DNA from 4 places in the Guyparkeria halophila genome. Region 4 is predicted to be linked to each of the others. Evidence: predicted binding sites of a transcription regulator. Region 4 holds the regulator's gene; each other region holds the start of a gene.
What was found. The regulator FliA, encoded in region 4, starts transcription of late flagellar genes. The targets are predictions, from matches to a motif close to GCTAAAGTTNNNNNNNNNNCNGCCGATA.
Positions count from the first base shown of each region.

Region 1: a site for FliA is predicted at 2,084-2,111, ahead of SR882_RS02610 (methyl-accepting chemotaxis protein). Genes of this name have one in related genera too.
Region 2: a site for FliA is predicted at 2,688-2,715, ahead of SR882_RS04455 (methyl-accepting chemotaxis protein). Genes of this name have one in related genera too.
Region 3: a site for FliA is predicted at 2,398-2,425, ahead of SR882_RS05110 (methyl-accepting chemotaxis protein). Genes of this name have one in related genera too.

Region 1 is NZ_CP140153.1:559,655-564,689, reverse strand. Features, by position in the region: gene xerD (site-specific tyrosine recombinase XerD) at 1-893, shown strand, start outside; gene SR882_RS02615 (DsbC family protein) at 1,074-1,841, shown strand; gene SR882_RS02610 (methyl-accepting chemotaxis protein) at 2,230-3,870, shown strand; gene SR882_RS02605 (NAD-dependent epimerase/dehydratase family protein) at 4,049-4,951, shown strand.
Region 2 is NZ_CP140153.1:946,417-951,451, forward strand. Features, by position in the region: gene SR882_RS04440 (class I SAM-dependent methyltransferase) at 1-887, shown strand, start outside; gene SR882_RS04445 (SDR family NAD(P)-dependent oxidoreductase) at 900-1,679, opposite strand; gene SR882_RS04450 (phytoene/squalene synthase family protein) at 1,749-2,624, opposite strand; gene SR882_RS04455 (methyl-accepting chemotaxis protein) at 2,777-3,958, shown strand; gene SR882_RS04460 (hypothetical protein) at 3,977-4,558, opposite strand; gene SR882_RS04465 (HAD-IA family hydrolase) at 4,555-5,035, opposite strand, start outside.
Region 3 is NZ_CP140153.1:1,105,488-1,110,522, forward strand. Features, by position in the region: partial or broken gene SR882_RS05100 (allophanate hydrolase-related protein) at 1-302, opposite strand, end outside; gene SR882_RS05105 (phospholipase D family protein) at 590-2,140, opposite strand; gene SR882_RS05110 (methyl-accepting chemotaxis protein) at 2,526-4,082, shown strand; gene SR882_RS05115 (cell division FtsX domain-containing protein) at 4,271-4,801, shown strand; gene SR882_RS05120 (MgtC/SapB family protein) at 4,826-5,035, shown strand, end outside.
Region 4 is NZ_CP140153.1:734,156-739,190, forward strand. Features, by position in the region: gene flhF (flagellar biosynthesis protein FlhF) at 1-732, shown strand, start outside; gene SR882_RS03375 (MinD/ParA family protein) at 735-1,622, shown strand; gene SR882_RS03380 (RNA polymerase sigma factor FliA) at 1,619-2,341, shown strand; gene cheY (chemotaxis response regulator CheY) at 2,455-2,841, shown strand; gene SR882_RS03390 (protein phosphatase CheZ) at 2,851-3,621, shown strand; gene SR882_RS03395 (chemotaxis protein CheA) at 3,716-5,035, shown strand, end outside.

The DNA.
Region 1 (5,035 bases), 170 kb from region 4:
AATTGATCACGGCCTTCATCGAGGCACTCTGGCTGGAGGAAAACCTGGCGGAGAACAGTCGCGCGGCCTACCGACGCGACCTGGAATTGACCGCGCGCCGACTCTCGGGGACCGCCGCACTGGACGAAAGCCGCGCCCTGGCCGACGCCGACGGCAATGCCCTGAACCGCCTTCTCGGCGAGCGACTGGCCGAGGGGGCGGCCCCACGTTCCGTGGGCCGCATGCGCTCGGCCCTGCGCCGGTTTTATGCCTGGGCCAATCGCGAGGGATTGATCCAGCCCAACCCGGCCACCGACCTGCCAGCACCGCGCCGCCCCCGCGCGCTGCCGACCGATCTGAGCGAGGCCGACGTCGAGGCCCTGCTGAACGCCCCCGACACCGGCTCGCCGCTGGGCCTGCGCGACCGCGCCATGCTCGAGACGCTCTACGCCACCGGCCTGCGGGTCTCGGAACTGGTCAACCTGAGACTCAACGAGATCCATCTCGCCCACGGCCTGGCGCGCATCACCGGCAAGGGCGGGCGCGAACGCCTGGTGCCGATCGGCGACGAGGCGATCGACTGGCTGCGCCGCTACCTCGACCAGGCGCGACCGACGATGCTGGGCGAGCGACAGACCGCGGCCGTGTTCGTCACCAACCGGGCCACGCCCCTGACCCGCCAGGCCTTCTGGTACCGCCTCAAGCACCATGCCCGCGAGGCCGGGTTGGCGCGACTGCCCTCACCTCATACCCTGCGACATGCCTTTGCCACGCACCTGCTCAATCACGGCGCCGATCTGCGCGCCCTGCAGATGCTGCTAGGGCACGCCGATCTGTCAACCACTCAGATCTACACGCATGTGGCCACCGCCCGTCTGCAGGCCCTGCACGCCGAGCACCACCCGCGCGGCTGATGCGCCGACAGGGGGTGATAGCCCATCGATGCCGGTCAATATCGCCAACGCTCGCCGTGACCTTGCAGGGATGCCACAATTACGTGGCGATTACGGAACCCCGCCGGGACTCGGCACTCCAAGTTCGGGCCGCCGGCCGAATATCCGGACACGACCATACAAACCCAGGTTGATTACCCAATGCGAAACACTCGTCTCCCGCTTGCCACCCGTCGCGGACTGACCGCGCTGCCCCCGGCTTTCGCCCTGGCCTTCGCCCTGGCCTTGCCGAGCACCGCGGTGATGGCCGACGACAAGGATGCGATCACCGCCAGCATCCAGAAACACATGCCGGGCGTACCGATCGACTCGATCGAGGAAACACCCGCCAAGGGCATCTACGAGCTGACCTCCAACGGGCAGATCGCCTACGTCACCGCCGACGGCAAGTACCTGATCGCCGGCGACCTGATCGACGTCGAGAACCGCCAGAACCTGACCCAGGGCAAGCAGGATGCCCAGCGCATCGCCGCGCTCGAGGACGTACCCGGTGAGCGCAAGCTGGTCTACCCGGCCGACGGCGAGACCAGGCATTCGATCACCATCCTCACCGACCCGACCTGCCCGTTCTGCGACAAGCTCCACAAGGAACTGCCGAAATTGCGTGAGGCCGGCGTCGAGGTGACCTACATCCTCACGCCGCGACAGGGGCCGGGTTCGAAAGGCTTCGAGATCTCCTCGAAAGTGGCCTGCGCCGATGACCCGAAGGACGCCCTCGATCGCGCCATGAAGGGCGGCTCGGTCGATGCCCAGGCCTGCCGCAATGACATGATCAAGGAGAACATGGCGCTCTCCAGCCGTCTGGGCATGAGCGGCACCCCGTACACCATCCTGCCCAACGGGGCGGCCATGCCCGGCTACCGTCCGGCCAACGTCGTGCTGCAGGCCATCGAGCAAAGCGGCGGCTGAGCACCTCGCCTCACTCGATGACCGACCCCGCGCCTTCCCGACGCGGGGTTTTTTGTTTGCGGGTCCCCGACGGATCTCGATGAATCGTCAGGGCGCCCGGGGCCGTCAAGCCATTGACGATCGACGGGCGCCTGCATCCGACGCCCGCGCAGACGTCGCCCCGATACCAACAGCTGCCTTCGGCATGATTCTGGCTAGACCTGCCCCACGCGCGACGGCGTGGACGAAAAGTCCCGCGCTTCGCTAAAGTCGGCCGCCGATCGACCGATAGAACCAACAAGACGAGCGAGAGCCCCTCACCGCAAAGTCACCCATGACCCCGCTGCCGCGGGTGTTTCCAAAGTGACGGCAGGGCGACTCGAGCCACTACAGGAGCATTGCCACCACCATGACCATCAAGGCCAAACTCATCCTGCTCGTGGTCCTTGCCGGCGCCGCCACGGTCGCCACCAGCCTGTTCGGCATCTATGCCGAACTCAAGGGCCACGAACTCGCCGAGAAGAACCACGAGTTGCGCATCATGCCGATCAACCACGTCGGCACCTCGGTGCAGTTGCTCAACCAGATGACCACCCAGTCGTTGCTGGCACTGCAACACGATCCGCAGGGGCGTACGGCCGCGATGCACGCTCACGGCATCGACCAGCACATGGACATCATCCGGGACAACCTCGCGGCGCTCGAGGAGGTCAACGCCAAGATCGCCACCATCGAGCACCGCCAGACCGAGTCCAACGAGGCTCAGCAGGCCCTGTTCTCGACGCAGGAAGAACTGGTCAACGTCGCCTTCCTGCCGCTGATCCAGAAACTTGAGGAAGGCAACTACGTCGGTGCCCAGGCCTTGCTGATCCTTACCCTCACCGAAGTGCTGCCGAGATTCGAGCAGGCAGCGAGCACCTACGAGGGCATCCTGCGCGACAACATGGAGGAGGAGCTAGCCCGCACCAGTGAGCGGGTCGAGCAAGACGTGATGATCTCGCTGGGCATCACGGTGATCAACGTCCTGATCATCATCATGATCGCCGCCTGGATCATCCATGGCGTCACGCGTGGCCTCAAGGCGGCCGACCGCTTTGCCACCAACTTCGCCGAGGGCAACCTCAACGAGCCGGTGCAACTCGACAGCCGCGACGAGATCGCCGAGATCATCACCCACATGAACACCGCGCGCGAATCCCTGCGCGATACCCTCAAACGCATCGGCGAGGCCTCCGAGCAGCTGGCTTCCGCCGCGGAGGAGACCTCGGCGGTCTCCGAGCAGACCGATCGTGGCGTGGCGCGTCAGATGCAGGAGATCGAGCAGGTCGCCGCAGCCATGAACCAGATGACCGCCACCGTCGAGGACGTGGCCCGCAATGCCTCGGATGCCTCGCAGAGTGCGCAGTCGGCCAACGACTCAGCCAAGCACGGCCAGACCATCCTCGGCAATGCAGTCAACGCGGTGGGCATCCTCTCCGACGAGATCCGCCAGTCCTCGGACACAATCGACTCGCTCAAGGCCGAATCCGAGGAGATCGGCAAGGTGCTCGACGTGATCGGCGCGATCGCCGACCAGACCAACCTGCTGGCCCTCAACGCGGCGATCGAGGCCGCCCGTGCCGGCGAACACGGGCGCGGCTTCGCCGTGGTCGCCGAAGAAGTCCGCGCGCTGGCCTCGCGCACACAGGGCTCCACGGAAGAGATCCACGGCATGATCGATCGGCTGCAATCACGCTCGAACGCGGCCGTGGCCGCGATGCAGCGCGCGCACAACCAGGTCGATCACAGCACCCAGGCCATGTCGGAGACCGAGGCGGCCCTGGGCGAGATTGCCCAGGGCGTCAACGGCATCAACGATCTCAACTTCCAGATCGCCAGCGCCGCCGAGGAGCAGAGCGCCGTGGCCGAGGAGGTCAACCGCAATGTGCAGACCATCTCGCAGATCAGCGAGGAATCGGCACAGGGGGCCACCCAGACCAAGACGGCCTCGGCCGAACTCGCCCGTCTGGCCGAGGAGCTGCAAGCGCGACTGGCCGGCTTCAAGCTTTAAGCCGCCGGTCGGCACACGCGCTGAAACAACAAAACCCGCCATCCGGCGGGTTTTTTGTGATGACCTCACTTGAGAAAGCACGAACCCTTGGGGTGATCGGAAAGCGACCTTACTGCAGGCGCCCCGAGGAAGCGCTAGGCTTGTCGCCTTTGCCTCCACCTTGACGTTCAGGCCGCCCATGCAATCACACGCCCAACCCAACCGCTCGCCGATCGTCCTGGTCGGCTACGGCGATGTCGCACGACGACTCGCCCATCGACTGACCGACCACGAGCTCGTCGCCATCGGCCGCCACCCGGCTGACTGCCCCGCCGGCCATCAAGGTCGTTGGCAATCTGTCACGATCGACCTGGACGACGAGGATCACCTTCCCGCCGAGGCAACGCCGCAGGGCGCGATCTGGATCTACCTCGCCCCACCGCCGCGCCGGGGACAGACCGATACCCGCCTGGCCAAATGGATGGCCGAGGCCTCGAACCCGCCGAGCGGCCTGATCTACATCAGCACCACCGGCGTCTACGGCGATCGGGGCGGGAACTGGGTGGACGAGTCGACACCGCCGGCCCCGGCCCACGATCGGGGGCATCGGCGCCTGAATGCCGAGGGCCAGTGCCAACGGTACGCGCAAGCTAACCAGATCCCCGCCTGCACGCTGCGCGTGACGGGCATCTACGCCTGCGATCGTCTGCCCGTGGATAAGGTCCGCCAGGGCACACCCGTGCCCGCCGGGCCCGAGGCACCCTGGTCCAACCGCATCCATGCCGAGGATCTGTCCGACATCCTGCGTCTGTTGATCGATCGCATCGAAACGGGCCACCCCCTCACCGGCACCTTCAATGTCTCCGACAACCAGCCCACCCCGACCAACGTCACCTACCGCCAGATCGCCGCGCACTTTGGCCTGCCGCAACCGCCGGAGGCATCGCTGGCCACCGTCCTCGAGCAGGCCAGCCCGATGGCACGCGAGTTCCTGAGCGAATCCCGTCGCGTGGATGCCAGCGCCATCCAGCGCGCGCTCGGGTGGACGCCGCGCTATCCCGGCCTCGCCGCGGCCTTGGCCGACTGCCCGAGATTCGATTGACCCGCATACTACTGCCGATAACGCCGGGGAATACCGCAGGAAAAGCCCCGGCAAAAGCGCCACCCCATGCTTTTCAAGGTGAAG
Region 2 (5,035 bases), 210 kb from region 4:
AGCTGCTCGAGATTGGCGCGGGTTCCGGCCGGCTGGCCATCGATCTGCTCGAACGGCTGGCCGCGGACGACGCGTTGCCCGAGCGCTACACCATCCTCGAGATCTCCCCGGCCTTGGCTGCCCGTCAGGCGGGAAACCTGCGCGAGTCGCTGCCGCCCGCGGTGGTCGAGCGGGTGCGCTGGATCGATGCCTGGTCGCAGCTGGACTGGTCGGGCGGGATCGTGGTCGCCAACGAGGTGCTCGATGCCATGCCAGTCGAGCGCTTTCGCTGGTGGCCGGGCAAGCCGGAAACGGCCGAGCGCCTGTTGGTGGGGTTCGATGGCCAGCGATTCGTCTGGCAGACGCAGCCGGCCGACGCCCCGCTGCAGGCGGCGGTCGAGGCGATCACCGCGCGCATCGAGCGGCCGATCGTCACCCCGCGCGAGACGGTGCTGGCGGAATACAGCCCCGATCTTGCCGACTGGCTGGGCGAGATGCGCGCGGCGCTCGGCGCCGGTGGCGAGACCTGGGTCTACCTGTTCGACTACGGCAGCCATACCGCCGATATCTACCGCGGTGATCGCAACGAGGGCACGCTCAAGTGCCACTACCGGCATCTGGCCCATGAAGACCCGTTTGTCTATCCGGGGCTGCAGGACATTACCGCCTGGGTGGATTTCCAGGCGGTCGAGCAGGCCGCGCGCGCGGCCGGGTTCGCCATCGACGGTGAGCGCAGCCAGGCCCAGTGGCTGCTGGGCACCGACGTCCCTCGGCTCGTCGAGCGGGAACTGCAGGCACACGACTCGCTGACCGATCAGGCCCGCTTGGCGCAAGAATTCCGCGAGCTGGTGATGCCCACCGAGATGGGTGAACGTTTCCGGGTGATGCGGCTTCGCCTTGGTGGTTGAGCAGGGTCTTGATCAGGTGGTCGCGGCCGCCTCGAATCGGCGCACCGCACCCGACTCGCCCTGTTCCAACCAGTCGAGGAGTGCCGGCATGACCGCGCAGGGCGGCTGGCGATCCTCGCTGAGTTCGCCGGGGAAGCGCGCATGGCGCAGGCGACTGTTGACCGCGCCGGGATCGAAGCCGGTGATCCACACGTTGGGCGTTTCCGCCGCCCATTGCCGGACCATCCGTTCGATCCCCGCGTGCGCGATGTCGTGGGCGCTGCCGTAGGCCTCGGTACCGCGGTCGGTGAAGAACAGCACCCGCGGGCGGTCCGATTGCTCCAGCAGCGGCCACGCGCTGCGGGTCAGCGCGAACGGGGCGGTCAGGTTCACGTGCAGGCTCTCCTGGAACTTCATCAGGTCGGCCTGGGCGAGCGGCGCGAGTTCACCGGCGGTGCCCATGGCATGGACCAGCATATCCAGACGGCCGTAGGCCCGCTCGATCCCATCCACGAGCGTGGCGTAATCCTCCGGCGCGGCGCCCGAGAAATCCACTGGCTGGATCACGGGGGGTTCGCCGCGGGCCTCGGTAGGCACCTCGGGCAGGACCCGCTGATTGATGTCGTCGGCAAGCCGATCGAGCTGATCGAGCTTGCGACCCAGCAGGATCACGCTCGCCCCACGGGCGGCCAGCGTCTGGGCAGTGGCGGTGCCCAGCGCACCGGTCGCGCCATTGATCAGCACGACCTGGCCGGCGAACGAGATATCAGTCGACGCATCGCGGGCCATGTCGGAGGAAGGGGAGTCGGTCATCGGGAATTCTCGGGGGTGTGAGCCCGTGGTCCTCGAGTCGGAGGAGCGGGGCCGGGTTACTCGGTTGGGTTACCAGGAGGCACGCCAGGCAAGCCACCACTGGCGCACGGGACTGATTTCAACGCGGCCGCCGGTGAGTTGCGCGGGCGTTTCCTGCATCAGGCGCAGATGCTCGCGGTCGATGGCACGCAGGATGCGGAACAGGCGTGGCGGTCGGCCGGTCACCGGCCAGGCGTCCAGGCCGGATCGGATCGCCTCGAGTTCGTCGCGGAACAGGTCCTCACGCGCCGTTGGTGCGGGCTCGCGGTACAGGTCGGCCTCGTCCAGCCCGAAGCGATTGAGGGTGTCCTGTGGCAGGTAGACACGCCCGAGTCGCGCATGGCGGCCCAGTAGCCGCGCCCGGTCGAGCCGGCCGTGCCAGCGTCCCAGCTGGGCGGCGGCGTCGATCTGCCCGGCGGGCAGGTCGAGCAGCCGCCCGTACAGGGCGAACAGGCTGGCGTAGCGCGCGTCGAGAAAGGCCTCGAGATCCGTCTCGGCGGCAAAGCCCTCGTACTCGAGCTCGATGCGCGCCGCCCCCAACCGCTCTTCCAGTTGGGCGATCAGTGGCGAGTCCTCGCGGCGTGCTTCCTCGCCCAGACCGATCGCCTCGAGTCCCGCGGCCAGGGACTGGATCACCGGGTGCTCGGCTCGCCCCTGGGTCATGCCCAGCAGCGCCTCGCGCCACCAGTCGAGCTTGGCCATGGCCACCTGCGGTTCGCTGACGGTCTCCGGGATCTCGGCCAGCGAGACATCCAGCGCACGCAGGGCGGTCACCGCCCGCTGCCGGGCGGGCGGCAGCTTGAGGCTGGCCAGCCGGAAGGCACTGCCCACCGGCCGTGCCAGACGTTCGCATTCGGCGGCCGCCAGCTGGGGCTCGACCGAGGGGCGGGTAGATTCGGCGCTCATGGGCGGGGATTCTACCAGTTCGGCCGATGGTCGCCGGATGGCCGATCGTGGCGTCGAGTCAACACTCAAGAATTCCCCGCCGGGACCGATATCCCGGCTAAGGCCGATTGTCTATCCTCTCCGCCGTCATCATGAGCAAGGTATACCGAACGATGAATCAACCCAGTCTCCTGCGCCGTCTCAAGTGGTCGTTTGTCGGTATGGGTATCGTGATGGGCGCCATCTTTCCCGTCTTCGCGTCGTTCTTCGTCGAGTTTCGCGACGGCATGCTGGGCTGGTTCGTGGTCGGCTGTCTGGGCGCGGGACTGACAGTGGGGTTCGTCAACTACGGCCTGGCCCACCTGATCCTGTTGCGCCGCATGGGGTCGCTGGCGCGGATTGCCGCCGCCGTGCGCGACGGCAATCTCACCCAGAAATGCACCATCGTCAGCCACGACTCGCTCGGCGAGATCGTGACCAGCGTCAACGGCATGATCGACCAGCTGCACGCCCAGATGGGCGATCTCAATCGCAGCAGCGATTCGTTGTCGGCGGCCGCCGGTAGCCTCGACGAAAGCGTCTCCAGCGTGATGACGGCACAGGGGCGGGTTCAGGCGCAGCGTGAGCGCACCCTGGGCGAGGCCCGCGAGGTGGCCGACGGCGGTGGGCGGCTGGTCGGGGCCATCCTCGAGGCCGGTCACCAGGCCGGTGAAATGCAGTCGCGCGCCGAGCAGACGCGCGGCCAGGTGGGCGAGAGCGTCGCCTCGATCACCCGTTCGCAGGAACGTGTCGAGGAAACCGCCGCGCTGATCACCTCGCTGGTGGCCGCCCGAGACCGCATTGCCGGCATGACCGCGACCATCGATGCGGTCGCCGAACAGACCAACCTGTTGGCACTGAACGCGGCGATCGAGTCGGCCCGTGCCGGCGAGCACGGTCGCGGCTTTGCCGTGGTTGCCGACGAGGTGCGCAAGCTCGCCGGCCGTAGCGGCGAGGCCGCCCGGGATATCGGTCTGGTGATGGAATCACTGGGGCGCGACGTGACCGCCGCCGATGACAAGATGCAGGAAGCCAGTCGGTATTCCGCGGATGCCGAGCGCTCCTTGCGGACCGCTTCCGGCGGGCTGTCCGAAATGCTTGATTCGGTGGCCGATACGGTCAAGCTCACCGAGGAGGCCGCCGGCCACGGGGAGCGTCACCAGACGGCAATCGAGCAGCTCACCGCGGATCTGAATTCACTGATCGAGGTGGTCGAGCGCAACGCCGAGACCATGCAGTCGGCGAATGATGCCGTCGATTCGGTCAACCGCGAGGCCGATCGGCTGGCTGGTCAGGTGGCGCGCTTCCGGCTTTGACCGGCGGGACCGCTGGCGTCAACCGCGGCCGGTAATCACGCGCCAGGCAATCCGGATTGCCGCGGTTGCCTTGGCGATCGGCGAGCGGGCCGTCTCGGTCTGAAACCAGAGCGACGGGTCGACCTGCCGTTCGCGCAGGATCTGCTCGACCCGCACGATCGTCAGTCGATAGCGCCAGCCGGCCAACCAGGGTTTTCCCAGGGGAGCCGCGCCCTGCAGCACGCCACGAATCCGTCCGGCGAAGCGCTCGTTGAAGCGCCGGAAGGCGAAATCGACCCGTTGCTCCTGCCAGTGGGCCTCGGTCACCCCCAGTTGCGCCAGTTCGTCGGCGGGTAGTCGCATCGCATGACCGGCCTGCCGGTCGGCCGCGGCGTCCAGCCAGCCATCGACCAGCAGCACGGCCGTGATCAGCCCGTCGATGCGGGCCTGGTCGGTGGAGGACAGGCGATCGAACCAGGGCGGGCGGAAGGCGGCGAGGCGATCGCGGTAGAAGGCGATCAGATCGCCCATGTCCTCGGGGGTCGTGACCGGGGTGAGTGGCGCATTGCGCAGACGGGCGTCCACCGACCAGGCGAGCAGGGAGGTGACGCGCGGAATCATTTGGCATCCACCGCGTCGGGATTCGCCGCGTGGAGATCCGATCCAGGGAGCAGGCCGGCGATCTCCTCGGGGTGATCGATCACCAGCGTGGCGCCCCATGCCTCGATCGGCCGTTCGCCGTCGAGATAGCCCCAGCGTCCGGCGATGGTCGGCATGTCGGCGGCGTTGCCGGCGATGATGTCGCGTTCATGATCGCCGATGTACCAGATCGTCGATGGGGGCAGCCGCAGTTTGCCGGCCGCGAACAGCAGCGGGTCTGGGTGGGGTTTGGCCCGTTCGAGTTCGTCGCCGCAGACCACGACCGCCGGCTCGAGCTTCAGCGCCTCGAGCAGCCGATGGGTCAGCCCGCCCGGCTTGTTGGTCACCACGCCCCAGGGCATGGCGCGTTGCTCGAGCGAGTCGACCAGCGCTTCCAGGCCCGGGAACAGGCAGGTGTGCACGGCCAGGTCCGCCGCGTAGAGGGCCAGGAACCGATCA
Region 3 (5,035 bases), 370 kb from region 4:
TCGATGATCTCGGTCGCGCCCTCGGGGGCAATCGGCTCGGCGATGAAGCCCGGCACCTCGCGGCCGTCGGCGAGCGTGAGCTTGCCGATGCCGAGCGGGGTGGGAATACCGGCGACGAACGAACCGAACAGGCTTGCGGGCACGTTCCAGACCTCCACGTCGATGGCCTTGCCGCCATCGGTGACGCGCACCAGCCCGGGGCGTTCGGGCGGGCCACCCGCCAGGGCGTAGAAGCGGTACTCGGGAGCGGTGTGGGTGGTTTCGGCCAGCCGGGCGCGACGCTCGGTCAGCTGCCTTTGCGTGTCGAGGCCGGTATCACAGGCCCGTGTGGCGTCGGCCCCGGGTTAGATCGGCTGGTTCACCCGCCACGGCGAAGGAGCGGTTGTTGGCGTCGAGTCGATCGACACCGGCGAGCGGAAACCGGACCGTTTTGTTCGTTCGCCGTTATGGTCCGTGGACCGGGACAACGAGTCATGGCGATGTCGGCCGGCTAGCGCCGATCGAGTTGGCCGGCGTGGCTACGCCGGTTCTCAGATAGCGGCGCGCCAGGGTGGGAATGAGCCTATGTCGGGCGACCCCCGACGGACTGTTACAGCATCCACTCGATCGGCATCAGCGAGAAGAACCACGTCACCGCGCGCTTGAGCGGACCGGCGCCCGGTTCGTTGGGGTGGGTGGTGACGCCGTCGTCGGTCTGTTCCAGCCAGCGAATCTCGCCATGCTCCAGTTTTAGCCGGTAGGCACTCGTAGGTACGTGCATCTCGAAGGTATGGCTGATCGCCCGGGCCAGGTCCGGACTGTCGATGACGAACCCGAGTTCGGTATTGAGTAGTACCGAACGGGGATCGACGTTATAGGACCCGATGAATACCTGCCGGTCGTCCACCACGACGGCCTTGGCGTGCAGGGTGGTCGCCGGGCTGCCGAAAGGCCCGGCGCCCTCCGGCCGTGGTTCTTCCTCCGCGACCCGCCGCATCTCGAACAGCTCCACCCCGGCCTCGAGCAGCGGGCGCCGGTAGCGGGCGTAGCCGGTGTGTGCCGGGGCCATGTCGGTCGCGTCGAGCGAGTTGGTCAATACGCGCACTCGGACGCCCTGGCGAGCGAGTGAGATCAGGTCGTCGGTGAGCGTCGGGGTGGGGACGAAGAACGAGGAGATGATGTCGAGCGACTGTTCCGGTGAACGCAGTTGCTCGCGCAGCGAGAGGGTAAGGAGCTCGTTGGGATCGTGTTCGCCCAGCCCCTTGGTCGGCGGGTCGATCACCAGCCGTGTGGGTGCCCATTCCAGTCCCAGCTGCCCGTTGAGCAACTGGTCGACGACGTAGTTCTCGCGCACCGCCACCATCAGATCCTCGGCCTGCGGGTCGAGTGCGATGGCATCGGCCTTGAAGTCGAGCGTTTCCCGGGTTTCGGCGGCCGCCTCGTCTTCTGGGGTGGGCAGGATGCGGTCGGCCGGATAGGCCGAGCGGCTTTGCCAGTACCGATCGAAGCCGCGCGAGACCTCGTCGACCACGGGCCCCACGGCGAGGATGTCGAGATCCGAGAACAAGAAGCCGTCGGTCGAACCGAAATAGCTGTCGCCGATATTGCGCCCGCCGCTGATCAGCGCCTGGTTGTCGGCGATGAGGACCTTGTTGTGCATGCGACGGTTGGCCCGATTGAAGTCGGTGAGAAAGCCGATCCAGCGGGCATCGCGTGTCATGAACGGATTGAACAGCCGTACAGCGATGTTGGGGTGGTCGTGCAGGGCGGCCAGTTCGGCATCCAGTTGCCGGGTGCCCTGGTCGTCGAGCAGCAACCGCACGCGCACCCCTCGGTCGGCGGCATCCAGTAGTTCGCGCAGCAGCAGGGTGCCGGAGCGATCGGCGTACCAGATGTAGTACTGCAGATCGAGGCTGCGCTGGGCGGTACGCGCCAGGTGGGTCAGCGCCGCGAAGGTCATCACCGGATCCGACAGCAGGTACACCCCGGTCTTTCCCGGGTGGGCGGCCTTCTGCGGAGCAAGCGCGTCGCCCAGCGGCGTGGCACGCGCCTCAGCCGGCGGGAGGGTGACACTGACGTGGCGACCCTCCAGCGGGGGCAGGGCGCAGCCGGTCAGCACCAGGGCGAGCAGGGCAACGCGCCCCATCTGTCGTATCGGCATTCCCTTGATCAATCGCGAATCCTCCTCGGTTGTTCGCGGATCTAGCCTTTCGATGATTCCACGAATGTCGGTCTGCCGTCATGGACTTGCCGTGCAGCGCATGTGGTTGGAGGCAAGGACGCGGGCGGGGTTCCGGCTGAGCGGGAAACGGGGTGCATTCGACGGGCCTGGGTGGCACAATCGCGCCCCTTTAGACAGTTCGTTTGCTGGCTTATCAATAGCCGACCTTGTTCGGTTGGGGAAAATCCTCGCAAAACCCTAAAGTTTTCCCCCGTAAACTCGATAACCCACAATATCTGAATGAACGGATGTATGGCCCCGGCCCGCCACTGCATCCGATGGTCGTCACGCCCCACGTTGTTCCCCTTAGAGTAGTCACTGATTCATGCGCAATAACCTGCCCGTCTCCGATACCGAATACACCTTTCCTGCCGGGGAGCGCTTGGTGTCGACCACCGATCTCCAAGGTCGGATCACGTATTGCAACGAGGCGTTCGTCAATATCAGCGGCTATTCACGTGACGAGCTGATCGGCCAGCCGCACAACATCGTGCGGCACCCGGACATGCCGCCGTTGGCCTTCGAGGTGATGTGGACGCATCTCAAGGCCGGTCAGCCTTGGATGGGGCTGGTCAAGAACCGATCGAAGAACGGCGGTTACTACTGGGTGGATGCGTATGTGACGCCGATTACCGAACACGGCGAGGTGATCGGCTACGAGTCGGTGCGTTCCTGCCCGTCGCGCGAGGACGTCAAGCGAGCCGAGCGCCTGTATCGACGCATCAACCAGCGGGGTTATCGGGCACGAAGATTCCGTCTGCATGGCCAGGATGTGATCGGCGTGGTGGGCCTGGCCGTCTCGGCCGGCCTGTGGGCCGTTGGACACGGCCTGCCGGCCTTGTGGGCATTGGCCGCCACCGGCCTGGTGTTCGCTGTGATGGGGCGGCTGCGTGAGCGGCAACTGATTTCCGCTCTGACCGAACAGCTGCCCAATGCCTTCAGCCATCCGCTGGCGGTGGATTCCTACACCGGCGAGGCGGGTTTGCTGGGTCGCCTGAAGGTCTCGATCAAGAGCGAGCAGGCGCGGATGATCACGGTACTGACCCGGATCGAGGATGCCTCGGACCAGGTCAGTCGTCAGTCTTCGGTGAGCCTGGAGCTGTCCACCCAGGCCAAGGACGAAATCGCGCGTCAACAGGCGGAGACCGAGCAGGTCGCGGCGGCCATGCACGAGATGTCGACCACCATCAATGACGTCTCCGAACACGTCCAGCGCACGGCGGACGAGGCCAGTCGTTCCCAGGAACTGGTCGAGGAGGGGCGGCACCTGTCCACCCGCACCCGTGAGTCGATTGTCGACCTGCAGGGGACGGTCAATGCCATCGGGGATTCCGTCGAGGGGGTATCGAACCAGACCGGGGCGATCGCCAGCGCCGCCGGCATCATCGATCAGATCGCCCAGCAGACCAACCTGCTCGCGTTGAATGCCGCCATCGAGGCGGCACGGGCCGGCGAACACGGCCGCGGCTTTTCCGTGGTGGCCGAGGAGGTGCGCGATCTGGCGCGGCGGACCCAGGAGTCGACCCGTGACATCCACGAGATTATCGGGTCATTGACGCAGCAGGCCGAGGAATCGGTGGCCGTGGCCCGGCGTGGTCGGGACGCGGCTACCGCCGGGGTCGAGCGCGTGCGTGAGTCGGAGGAAATGCTCAATGGCGTGGCCGAGGCGGTGGCGCAGATCCGGGACATGGCCACCTCGATGGCCGCCGCCGTCGAGGAGCAGGCGACCGTGTCCGGCGAGATCGATCGGCAGGTGCACAATATCTCCGACCTGGCCAACTCCAGCCTCGGCCAGTCGGCCTCCGCCGAGGAGAAGATCCACGATCTCGAGCGCATTGCCGCCGAGCTTCACGAGCTGGTCACCCGCTTCAAGCGAGACTGACGCCCACCGTCCCGCCGCCGGTGCACGTCTCGCGCTCGTGCTACGCCCCGGCTGATCCGTCGCGGTCATTGCCCGGCTTCTTCCGAGCCAACCGGCGATCTGTGAACTAACGTCTCCTGCATAAATCCCATCAACAGACACGGATTTCTGGTTGAAATTCGCCGGTTCACCCGATCAGGAGGTGGTTTATGACTCAGGCAACGATCATCAGCGAACGCTTTCCGCATCTAGTCGATGCCGTGTTCCACGACGAGCGCCGTGCCCGCGACGCGGCGAGCGCACTGGCGGCTAAGGTCGGTCTGTCGACCGAGCAGATCGACGTGGTCGAGCCGAACGATCCCCAGCGAGCGGAAAAACTGGAGCCGGAGTCGTCCGAGATCTCCCGGACCATTCTTCGTTCCCATGCGGTGCTCGGCGTCATCGGTGCCGTCGTCGGTCTGATCCTAGCCGGCATCCTGGTCGGCGCGGGGTTTGACTTTGCGCAGACCCGGCCGGCCTGGGTGTACGGCATTTTGGCCGTAATCGGCGGCCTGATCGGCATGCTCGGCGCTGGTGTGGTGTCCGTCCGACTGGATCATGAGCGAGTGATTGCGGATACCCGGGATGCCTCGACGCATGGCGAGTGGACGGTGGTGGTCCACGCGCGAGACGAGGACGAGAAGCATCGCGCCGACGAACTCCTGCGGGAGCATTCCCAACGAGTCAACGAGTCGCTTTGACCCGTCACCAAGGAGAGGTGACGAATGATATTCGACATCGACTGGCAGTCGGTCTACTGGAACCTGACCTACCTGGCCGCGGCGTATGTGCTGGCCCTCCCGGTGGGTTTGGAGCGAGAGCGGCACTCACGTTCGGCCGGGCTGCGCACCTTCCCGTTGGTGGCGGTGGCCAGCTGCGCCTACATGCTGTTGGGCATCAATGTGCTGGATTCCAGCGATGCCGAGGCGCGCGTG
Region 4 (5,035 bases):
GCACTCAAGATGCTGGGCGAGCAGCTCGAGCATCGTGCCGATGACCCGGTCGAGGCCGGCGGTACCTACGCCTTCGTCGGCCCGACCGGGGTGGGCAAGACCACCACGCTCGCCAAGCTGGCCGCCCGCGCGGTCCTGCATCGCGGTCGAGACTCGGTGGCGCTGATCAGCACCGACCGCTTTCGCATCGGCGCCCAGGAGCAGTTGCGCAACTACGCGCGTATCCTTAATGTGCCGCTGCATATCGCCCGTGACGAGACACATCTGGCGCAGTTGCTCGAGGCCGTGTCCGACCGGCATCTGGTACTGATCGACACCTCCGGGATGTCGCAGCGCGATTTCCGCATGATGCAGAAACTCGAGGCCCTGATGGGGGCCGGCGAGGCGGTCAAGCTGCTGCTGGTACTGTCGGCCAATGCCCAGTACCCGGCACTCGAGGACGTCAAGAAACGCTTTGCCGGCCTGCCGCTGCACGGCACCGTGTTGACCAAGCTCGACGAGACCGTCCTGCTTGGCGGCGGACTGGCCGCCCTGGTGCGTCCGCTGGCCGGCGCCGACGGCGAGCCGCGTCGCCTGCCGCTGGTTTGCGCGGGCGTCGGTCAGCGCGTCCCGGAAGATCTCTGGTTCCCGAAGGCCGCCGACCTGATCAAGCAGGCCCTGGAAATGGGGCAATCGCAACTCGAACACACCGACCGGGATGATCCGCTGTGGATGCTCAATCAAGCCGGATGACAATGCAGCCCACCATTAGCGGCCACGACCAGGCCGACGGCGCGCGCCATGCCAATGCCAATCGCCCGGTGCGGGTGATTGCCGTGACCAGCGGCAAGGGCGGTGTGGGCAAGACCAACGTGTCGGTGAACCTGTCCGTGGCCCTGGCGCGCGGCGGCGAGCGGGTGGTGCTGATGGATGCCGACCTGGGGCTGGGTAACGTCGACGTGCTGCTTGGTCTACAGTCCCGGGGCAATCTGTCCCACGTGCTGTCCGGCGAGGCCACGCTTGACGAGATCATGCTCGAAGGCCCCGAAGGCATCGGCATCCTGCCGGCAGCCAGCGGGGTGGCCAGCATGGCCGGCCTGACGGCCGCCGAGAACGCCGGGCTGATCTCGGCCTTCTCCGGCATGCGCTGGCCGGTCGACACCCTGGTGGTCGACTCGGCCGCGGGCATCGCCGATTCGGTGGTGCGCTTCGCCGAGGCGGCCAACGAGGTCGTGGTGGTGGTCTGCGACGAGCCGGCCTCGATCACCGACGCCTACGCCGTGATCAAGGTGCTCTCGCGCGAACACGACGTCACGCGGTTCCACGTGGTGGCGAACATGGTGCGTGATGCCGCCGAGGGCCGGCGTCTGTTCGAGAAACTCTCGGTAGCGGCCAAGCGCTTTCTCGATGTGACGCTCACCCACATGGGCTCGGTGCCGTTCGACGATTACCTGCGCCGGGCCGTGCAGCGTCAGAAGACCGTCGTGCAGCTCTACGGCGGCGCGAAGTCGACGCGGGCGTTCACGGCGATGGCGGACAAGGTCAATCAGTGGCCGGTGCCGCGCGGACCGCAGGGGCAGTTGCAGTTTTTCGTCGAGCGACTGGTGAACAACGCCGAGCTGGACCCCGAGAACCTGTTATGAATGCACGCGCCATGTATCAGAACGTTCAGGCCGGATCGACCGAAGCCCTGGTGGCCAAGCACGCGGACCTCGTCAAGCGGGTGGCCTTTCACCTGCTCGGGCGGCTGCCCTCCCATGTGCAGGCCGAGGATCTGATTCAGGCGGGCATGGTCGGGCTGCTCGATGCCGCCCGTCTGTTCGATGGCGACAAGGGGGCCTCGTTTGAGACCTACGCGGGCTTGCGCATACGCGGCGCGATGCTCGACGAGGTGCGTCGCAACGACTGGGCGCCGCGCTCGGTCTATCGGCGCCAGCGGGAAATCGCGCAGACGGTGGCCGCCATCGAGGCCGACACCGGGTGCGAGGCGCGAGACGCCGAGGTCTGCGAGCGCATGGGCATCACCCTCGACGAGTACCATGCCGCCATCAGTGATTCCTCCTCGGTCCATGTGGGCTCGCTGGATCACGGCGGCGAGGCGGAAAACGAGACCTTCGACATTGCCGATCCCAACAGCCAGCAACCCGACGAAGCGCTGGCCGAGGATCATTTCCAGCGCGACCTGGCCGATTGCATCGATGAGTTGCCGGAGCGGGAAAGACTGGTGATGTCCCTGTACTATGTCGAGGAACTCAACCAGAAAGAGATTGGCGCGGTGCTCGGCGTCAGTGAGTCGCGCGTCTGTCAGATTCACAACAAGGCGATCATGCGGCTCAAGACCGCGATGAACGCCTGGAAATAGGGCGCCGGGTGCGGAAAAGGCTCAATCTTTTCCGGTCGGCGCCGATAGACCCTCATACCCACGTTCGAACAAGGCAACCTGCCTGGTACTGACAAACGATCCCAGGGGCGAAAATGGACCGAAACATGAAGATCCTCGTGGTGGATGATTTCTCCACGATGCGCCGGATCATCAAGAACCTCCTCAAGGAGCTTGGCTTCACCAACCTCGAGGAGGCCGATGATGGCCAGACGGCACTGCCACTGCTCAGGCAGGGCAATTTCGATTTCCTCGTGACCGACTGGAACATGCCGGGAATGACCGGCATCGACCTGCTGCGGGCGGTCCGTGCCGATCCGAACCTCGCCAGTCTGCCGGTGCTCATGGTGACCGCCGAGGCCAAGCGGGAACAGATCGTGCTCGCCGCCCAGGAGGGCGTGAACGGCTATATCGTCAAGCCGTTCAACGGGGCCACGCTCAAGGAGAAGATCGACAAGATCTTCGAACGCGTCGAATCATAGGGGCGCGGGATGACTCAAGCAGACGAACAGGATTTCCAGCCGGTGGTCGGCCGCGAAAAGCGATTGGCCGACGCCCGCGCCTTGGTCGAGGCGATCGAGAACGAGGATTCGCCGAGCGAGGCGCAGCTGATCGGTGAGCTCACGGCGGCCTACTCGGGCAACATCTTCGACGAGGTCGGTCGGATGACGCGCGAGGTGCACGACACCCTCAGGAGCTTTGCCGAGGACGAGCGTCTCGGGGCACTGGCCGAAGACGAGATGCCGGACGCGCGTGATCGCCTGCGTTACGTGATAACCCTGACCGAGCAGGCGGCGACACGCACCTTGACGGTCACCGAAGAGGCCACGCCCACGGCCGAGCAGATCGTCGAGCGCTCGCAGCGGCTCAAGGACGAGTTGGCTAAAGTCGCCGCCAGCGAGGCCGATAACGCCCGTCTGAGTGGCGTGGTCGACTCGATGACCCGCTACCTGGATTCGACCACCCGCTGTGGCGAGCAGCTCAAGGGTCAGTTCACCGAGATCATGATGGCCCAGGAGTTTCAGGATCTGTCCGGTCAACTGCTGATGCGAGTGATCGACCTGCTCGAGCAGCTCGAGGAAAAGCTGGTCGGGCTGTTGCAGATCACCGCGCCGGTTCGCAACGCCAAGGGAGGGGACGGCAAGACCGCCCCGGCCGAGCGTGCCGAGGATGGCGTCGGGCCGCAGTTGCCCCACGCGGGCGACAACGTGGTCAAGAATCAGGACGACGTCGACGATCTACTCGCCAGCCTGGGTTTCTGACCCGGTCGGTGGAGGGAAATGCCGGGCCCAGGTGGCCGGGCGGGAACGTGGCACATCCCCGTTGGGGGTGTCACAGAGCGCATGAGAGGCAAGCATGGCATTCGAACCGGACAACGAGCTGTTGCAGGACTTCCTGATTGAGGCCGGTGAGCTGCTCAACGGGCTGGATGAACAGCTGATCGAGCTGGAGCAGTCGCCTGATGACGCGGACCGGCTCAATTCGGTGTTCCGCGCCTTCCACACCATCAAGGGTGGGGCCGGCTTCCTCGAGGTCCATCCGCTGGTGGAGGTCTGTCACCGGGCAGAGGACATCTTCAACCTGCTGCGCAACCAGGAAATCACCATGAACAGCCGGATCATGGACGTGATGCTGCAGGTGATCGACGTGCTCAATGACATGTTCGATTCCCTGCGCGGCGGACAGTACCCGGAAGACGTTTCCAAGGCCTTCCTCAAGGAAATCGAAGCGTTGGCGCATCAGGATGCGGCCGCGCCGCCGGCTGCTTCCGCCCCGAGCGAGCCCGTACCGAGTGACGACACCCCGGCCGCCGAACCGACCGCAGTGGCCGAGGAGGACGATGCCTTCGACCGCATGCTGGCCGACCTGGACGCGGCCGAGTCCGAGGCGCCAGCGGCAAGCGGTGGTGCGGGTGATGACCTGATCAGCGACGACGAGTTCGAGAGCCTGCTCGACGAGCTGCACGGCAAGGGCAAGTTCCAGGCCCCGGCGCCGGAAGCCGATCCGGCTGCCGCCGAAAAGGCGGCAGGTGCCGCGGATTCCGACGAGATCACCGACGAGGAGTTCGAGGCGGTGCTCGATGAGCTTTACGGCAAGGGCAAGGGGCCGACCGTGACCGCACCGCAGGCCGACGAAGAGCCGGCCGAGGCTGCGCCCGAGCCCAAGGCTGAAACCAAGCCCGAACAGCCGCCCGCCAAGCCCGCGGCACCGGCCAAGCCCGCCGCCAAGTCCCAGGACAACCCCAAGGCGGCAGAGGCGCACAAGGCACCGGTGGAAACCACCGTGCGCGTGGACACCGAGCGGCTCGACAGCATCATGAACCTGGTGGGCGAGCTGGTGCTGGTGCGCAATCGCATGAACACCCTCAAGACGACCTTCGAGAACGAAGAGATCTCCTCGGTGATCGCCACGCTCGACATGGTGACCTCCGATCTGCAGGGGGCGGTGATGAAGACCCGAATGCAGCCGGTCAAGAAGGTCTTCGGCCGCTTCCCGCGCGTCGTGCGGGATACCGCGCGCACCTTGGGCAAGGAGGTCAACCTCGAACTCGAGGGCGAGGACACCGATCTCGACAAGAATCTGGTCGAGGCGCTCGCCGATCCCTTGATCCACCTGGTGCGCAATGCCGTCGACCACGGCATTGAGATGCCGGATGCCCGCGAGGCCAATGGCAAG